DNA from 3 places in the Auritidibacter ignavus genome. Region 1 is predicted to be linked to each of the others. Evidence: predicted binding sites of a transcription regulator. Region 1 holds the regulator's gene; each other region holds the start of a gene.
The links. Region 1 encodes LexA, which represses DNA repair genes until DNA is damaged. Its sites were predicted from a motif close to TCGAACANNTGTTCGA; they were not measured.

Region 1 (2,270 bases):
TTCGACTGACCATCATCGCCGTGGTGATGTTGGCGCTATGGGCTACTGAAGGAGTCATTCACGACCTCGACTCCTCGACGATTACCATCCTAGGTATTGCGATCATGCTGATCCCGCGGGTCGGCGTGATCTCCTGGAAATCACTGGAAAAAATGGTCAACTGGGGGACCCTGGTGGTCTTTGCTATCGGTATTTCCTTGGGGAACCTGTTGCTCCAGACCAATGCAGCCGCCTGGCTGTCGGATGCGATTTTCTCCAATATCGGACTGGCAGAAATGCCATTGTTGGCCACGATCGCCCTCGTAGCAGCCTTCAATATCTTGATTCATCTGGGGTTCGCCTCGGCTACTGCACTGGCCTCGGCCCTGATCCCGGTCTTCATTGCACTGGCCGGTTCGATCCCCGGGCTACCGAACGAAGGTCTTGGTTTTGTGCTGATTCAGCAGTTCGTGATCAGCTTCGGCTTCATCCTGCCCATCTCGGCACCACAGAACATGTTGGCCTACGGTACCGGCGCGTTTACCTCGAAACAGTTCATCAAGGCCGGTATCCCGTTGACCATCGTGGGCTACCTGCTGATTCTGCTATTCTCGGCCACCTATTGGCAGTGGATCGGGCTGATTTAGGTCTTCCGCTAGAGCCAGCCGCCCCGATAATAAGGGCAAACCATCGCAGGTGCGACAGAACCCGTTAGTGGTCCTGTCGCACCTGCGATGCTCAAGCGGTGGTTCGGCTGATACAGGCTATACCGAGCGCAAGACCGAGACGACTTTGCCCATAATGGTGGCGTGATCACCGAGGATGGGTTCATAGTTGGTGTTTTGAGGTAGCAGCCAGGTGTGACCATCCCGTTGCCGGAAAGTCTTGACAGTGGCTTCGTCGTCGAGCAAGGCAGCGACAATTTCGCCGTTATCGGCGGTATTCTGTTGGCGGATCACGACCCAATCGCCGTCACAAATCGCAGCGTCAATCATGGAGTCACCGCGCACCTTGAGCATGAACAATTCACCCTCGCCCGTGAGCTGTTTCGGAAGCATCATGTAGTCTTCGACCTGCTGGTCGGCAAGAATCGGCCCACCGGCAGCAATACGGCCCACTAGTGGCACCGCCACGGCTTCGGCTGGTCCCATATTCATGCGAGTATGCAGGGCCATCATTTCCGCGGCATTCATCGGAACTTCTGGAGCCATGTCGTGCTCATTGTCGGTGTCAGTTATCAGATAGCCGTACTCATCTCTGAGGACTTCGATACCGCGTGGAATGTGCGGATCGCGTCGGATATAGCCATACTTGGTCAACTTCTTCAGCTGATAAGTCACCGAGGACAATGACTGTAGATGGCACCCGGTACCAATCTCTCGCATTGACGGCGGGTAGCCCCTCTCGGTGATGGATGCCCGCAAAAAGTTCAGTACCTGGCGCTGGCGCCCACTGAGTTTTGGAACGTGCTCCGCTGGGGTCGTGGACTCAGCAGAGTCCATTTGCTCGCTCATCTAGGTCCTCCGTTCTAAAAATGTCCGTGCCCTCTGATGAACTAGCACCATGAGCCTCGAACGGATTTTTCCGATAACTGGTGGCCGTTGCTGAAATTCTATCGGATTACCGAACAGATTCATAGTTGTGTTCGAGAGATTCATTGCATCGTTCGAACAAGCATGTTAGAAAAGATGTACTAGCAATTGTGTTCGGCAAGAACACGTGGATTCGTACTGATTTTGCACGATGAGATAGGGAAGATCATGACTATCGCTAACCATGCTTCAACCTCGGTGAATGCCATGTCGCTGACTCGTCGCGGGCGTCTGGTCTTCCGCGCTGTCCCTCTGGCTGTGGTTGGTACACTGCTTGTGGGTTTCTTCGCGATGGTGCTGTTTGGTTGGGGTAACCCCTCAGCCGAGGCAAGCCACCAGTCCCATCAAGCCGGTATGGTGACGCTGACTGTCGGGTATGGCGACACGCTGTGGTCTATTGCCGGTGAGATTGCTCCGGAAGAGCCCCGTGCCGATGTGGTCACCCGTATTGCGGAACTCAATGACTTGGAAACCTCCGATATCGCGGTGGGAGATAAGCTGTTTGTCCCGCGTTATCAGTAAGGCTCAGGGCCGGCTAAGCTGGAGGGGTGGATTCTCAGAAAAGCTTCGACCCCACAGCCCTGCAGCGCTTACCTTTACGAGACGCGCTACGCGGTCAGTCTCCCTACGGAGCCCCTCAAATTGAGGTTCCCTACGCGTTGAACACCAACGAAAACACTCACCCTGTCCCGCCGGCGG
Region 2 (2,270 bases), 960 kb from region 1:
CCTTCGGCCGGTTGAAGACCATGCGTGCCGACCGCGAAGTCATCGTCTCCGCCGGTGCGATCGACTCGCCGAAGCTGCTGATGCTGTCCGGTATTGGCCCAGCCGAGCACCTCAAGGAATTCAACATCGACGTGGTCGTGGATTCCCCCGGTGTGGGCTCGAACCTGCAGGATCACCCCGAAGCTGTCATCTCCTGGGAGTCCAACGTCACCATGACCCGTGAGGCCACTCAGTGGTGGGAGATCGGCATCTTCAAGGACACCACCGGTGAGCACGATCTGCCCGATTTGATGATGCACTATGGTTCGGTCCCCTTCGATATGCACACCCGCCGTCAGGGCTACCCCACCGCTGACGAGGCCATCGTACTAACCCCGAACATCACCCACGCTAAGTCGCGCGGTACCGTTCGCCTACGTTCGATGGACTATCGGGACAAACCGAAGGTGGATCCCCGCTACTTCACCGACGAAGAAGGCCACGATACCCGCGTGGCCGTCGAAGGCATCAAACTGGCCCGCAAGATCATGGATCAGCCGGCCATGGCCCAGTTCAAAGGGCGCGAGCTGTTCCCGGGCGAAGATGTCACCTCCGATGAAGACATCGCCGATTACGTGCACAAGACCCACAACACCGTCTACCACCCGGCCGGCAGTGTCCGCATGGGTGCTGACGATGACGAGATGTCACCGCTGACCTCGGACCTGAAGGTCAAGGGTGTCGATGGCCTGCGCGTTGCCGACGCCTCGGTGATGCCTCAGATCGTGGCCGTGAACCCGAACATCACCATCTACCTGATCGGTGAGCGGGCTTCCGATCTGATCAAGGGCGACCAGTAACAGCCTCTCTCGTCGCCGGGTCGACAACCTGGCACCGAACCGGGCCGGGGTGGAGAGTCCTCACGGATTCGCCACCCCGGCTTTTTCTTAACGACAAGGGAACAACCCGCCAACTGTCGAGATACTGTCAGCGCACACCGTCTCTCCCCACCCTCATGGATATAGAACGCTTATTCTAGTCACTCTCCACAATTCACTCGATCTCACCTTATCTTGGCATATCTGTTCTATAGAATGGATGGCAAGAAAGGAGGAGTCGACCATGGTGCGCACCGCCAGCCCAGCCCCACCGCACGGCCCGGACATCACCGCGTTCCTTGATCTGCAAGCCGCGGATCAAGCCTCCTTAGGCGAGCTCGCTCACGGGATCGCTCAACTGCTATCGGCTTTTAACGCGAAATTGGATGCCGAGGACAGTTATGAGATGTTCGCGCATTGGTCTCGTGCCGCAGAAGTCTCCGACTGGAATACGTCTCTGGCTGGCTCCTCTGAACCACAACACCCTCAAGAACCGGAAGATCTCCTCGCCCCAGAGGAACCGCATAATGCATTCCCAGAGGTCGCGCGTCGCGTTGAACAATCAGCAACCCTGCTCACCAGCGTTCAAACTCGGCTACTGTCCTTCGCCCATCAGGCCACACGAAGCCCGGAGGATCAACGAGCTCTGCTCGGTGTCCCCACAGGTTCATCAATGACTTATGGAAACGGGCGAATCTTCTACCTCGAAGCACTCGGTCTGGGTAAGCCCGATCTCAAACGGCGTCAAACTCGAAGCGAATATCTGGTCCCAGCTCCTCCGCCAGGCTTGGGTGAGGCACAGCCAGTCCAATATCCCGAGCTCATCGAAGCATTCAGTACCGGTCGCATCTGTGTTGATAACGCCGACCGGCTCATTAAGCTTCTCAAAGATCTCCAGCGTTACGGCCGCCAGTGCCAGGTTGATCAGGAGCGTATCACAGAGGTCATTCATGCGATCTTGCCCATTCTGATTGAGGATGCAGCGTCGATGAGCGTCTCTGAGTTCAGCAAAGTCTGCAAAAACCGGCTACAAACACTCACCTACTACTTGGACGAAGATGGCCCCGCACCCGAAGAAGAACTCGACCCCAAGAAGGCCACGGATGAATTTTGGGTGCGACCACTATCCGGCGGTGGCGTGGAATTCGGGGGCAGAGCTTTCGGCTTGAGTGCAGAGCTATTGTCAACTTTGGACCACGCGGCCAATAACTACGCCGTGTTGAAAAATCATCGTGGCGCTGGTGCTGGAAACGCAAACCCAGAGACCAGGGTGCCTGAGAGTCCTATCGCCACTGCGCTCAAAGCCAACTTCCCGCAAGTCGACCCCGAAGCAGTAGCTGCCATCGACGAAAATTCCCGAGAGATCCTTTATGCCGAGCACGCTCTGTTCAATCATTCAACCCGTAAACGGCG
Region 3 (2,270 bases), 1.1 Mb from region 1:
GGGAGAGTTGATGGCTGAAGGTTTCGTAGTCCATGGTCACGATCATCTTCGTATCTTGACCGCGGGTGGAGGGGAGCGCGTTCTTCTGACGGCCTGCTCCGAGTCCCGCGGTGAGGACCGCGAACAGTGCATTCAGCGTACGCTGATTGCGACTTCTCCGGTCGAGCAGATCGTGCTCTGCGTACACCTGCTCAGTGCCGTTCTCGTCAACACTGATCACATCGTGGGGTTTCAGCTCTGGGAAGTTTGCCATGATTGCTTTGATCAGCGGATTGCGTGGCGTCTGCGCCTGAGCCTCGTTGGTGGCGTTGTTTTTCAGGGCAGCGTAGTTGTTCGCAGCATGGTCGATGGTCGAGAGGAGTTCGGCAGACAACCCGTACACCGTACCACCGAAATCAAGGCCACCATCTTCACGCGGTCGGACCCAAAAATCTTCCCGGCCCCGCTGTGGGTCGACGACCTCCTCGGGTGCCGGGCCGTCTTGATCAATGTGGTGGCAGATCTTGGGTAGCCATTCCTTGCAGAGCGTGTTGAACTCGTTGACGCTGAGTTCCTCGGCGCGCTCGACCAGCAGGGGCACGACCTCATCAAGCAGTCGATCGATCAAACCAGGTGGAGTATGTGTGTTCCGGGCATACTTCTTGACATCATTGACCAGGCGAATGAGCCGGTCCAAGTGTTCTGTGCTGATCGACCCAATGCTGAAGGCCTTCGTCGCTGCGGGAAACTCCGGTGGGATCTCGGGGCCGCCACTGATCGGTGGTGGACCGCCGGAGATGAATTCGGAGCGTTGCTGGCGTTGTTTGGCTTCTCGAGTTCCGATCCCGACAGACTCGGTAAAGTACTTCCGGCCATCCCGGTAACCACGAGCGCCCTCGGGAACGCCCAAAAGATCCTGCTGATCGGCACTGGACGCCGTGGCGCGTTGGGTATGACCGCTCAACAGCGTCTGGGCCCCGGCCAACGCAGTCTGCAAGGCTTCTGCCACATGGTTTATTTCCGGCAACGAGTCCCAGTAGTTGTCAGGTTCCACTAACCGCGTGGAGTCATGTTGTTGCGGGGCGGAGGCGAGCGACGAGTTCCAGTCTGCGCTCGCGGTTTCGGGAGTGTAGCGAGCGAATTTCTCGTAAGCGTCCGATGCGGCCAGGTCCTGCCCCAGCGATTTGAGCAAGACCAGAGCAGCGGCGGCCTTATCTCCCATGGAGGCCCCGGCCACGCCATCGAGATCCAAAAATGACAATGGGTGGCGGGCGCGCGGTGCGTCAGTGACCGTCATCGTGCACACCTCCCATCATCGATCAGTTGTTTGATAATATGCTCTGTCATTCGTTATGTAGAACATAGTATCGATTCCTGAGGACACGATAAGACCGCCGATTGTGACTGTGGATAGCGTGCAGTGTGGCGTCTTACGGAGTCATCTCTGGGTCTGTATTGAGGTTGAACGGGCTCGTCGATCTCTGAAGTCGTGTATGTGACAGCGGTCATGACAGCCTCATTGTGGTGTGTCAGACTAGCCCGGTAACCATCCAGATCGACCGAGAGACCTGGCTCGAAGACGTCGAGGCAACCCGCCATATGAGGCAAAGGTGCCAATGCCAGCTACGATGGAGGATTCCTATGATTTCTCTGCGTCACGTCACCACAACGTTCAAAGGTGGTGAGATTACCGCAGTCGATAACGTCAGCCTTGAGATACGTCGGGGCTCGATCCATGGCATTATCGGTTTTTCGGGGGCCGGTAAATCCACACTGTTGCGCAATATCAATCTGCTCGAACGGCCCACGGCCGGGCAGGTGTGGGTCGATGGCGAGGAGCTGACACAGCTCAACGCTGAGCAACTGCGTCAGCGTCGCCATCAGATCGGGATGATCTTCCAGGGGTTCAACCTGGTCAATAATCACACAGCGCTGGCCAATGTCGAGCAGTCTTTGACGTTTTCCGGGGTGAAAGACCGACGTGAGCGTCGCCGGCGGGCGCTGGAAGCGCTCGACTTGGTGGATCTTGCGGAGAAGGCTAGGGCCTATCCGGCGCAGCTATCTGGTGGCCAAAAACAGCGTGTTGCGATTGCGCGGGCGCTAGCCACCCAGCCGAATGTGTTGTTGTGCGATGAGCCAACCTCGGCATTGGATCCGTTCACTACTGCCACGGTCTTGCAATATCTGGCTGATATTAACGCTCAACTGGGGATCACCATTGTGCTGGTGACCTACGAAATGGAAGTGATTAAAGCCCTGGCCGATGACGTGACGGTCATGGAGCATGGCTC

Region 2: the regulator LexA is predicted to act here: its motif matches at 1,002-1,017, upstream of QDX22_RS11930 (HNH endonuclease signature motif containing protein).
Region 3: the regulator LexA is predicted to act here: its motif matches at 1,295-1,310, upstream of QDX22_RS09520 (HNH endonuclease signature motif containing protein).

The regions. Positions count from the first base shown of each region.
Region 1 covers NZ_CP122564.1:948,860-951,129, reverse strand. Annotated here, with positions in the region: gene QDX22_RS04195 (DASS family sodium-coupled anion symporter) at 1-626, shown strand, start outside; gene lexA (transcriptional repressor LexA) at 744-1,493, opposite strand; gene QDX22_RS04185 (LysM peptidoglycan-binding domain-containing protein) at 1,740-2,093, shown strand; gene QDX22_RS04180 (histidinol-phosphate transaminase) at 2,120-2,270, shown strand, end outside.
Region 2 covers NZ_CP122564.1:2,626,370-2,628,639, reverse strand. Annotated here, with positions in the region: gene QDX22_RS11935 (GMC family oxidoreductase) at 1-839, shown strand, start outside; gene QDX22_RS11930 (HNH endonuclease signature motif containing protein) at 1,078-2,270, shown strand, end outside.
Region 3 covers NZ_CP122564.1:2,096,487-2,098,756, forward strand. Annotated here, with positions in the region: gene QDX22_RS09520 (HNH endonuclease signature motif containing protein) at 1-1,276, opposite strand, end outside; SAM riboswitch class I at 1,523-1,614, shown strand; gene QDX22_RS09525 (methionine ABC transporter ATP-binding protein) at 1,621-2,270, shown strand, end outside.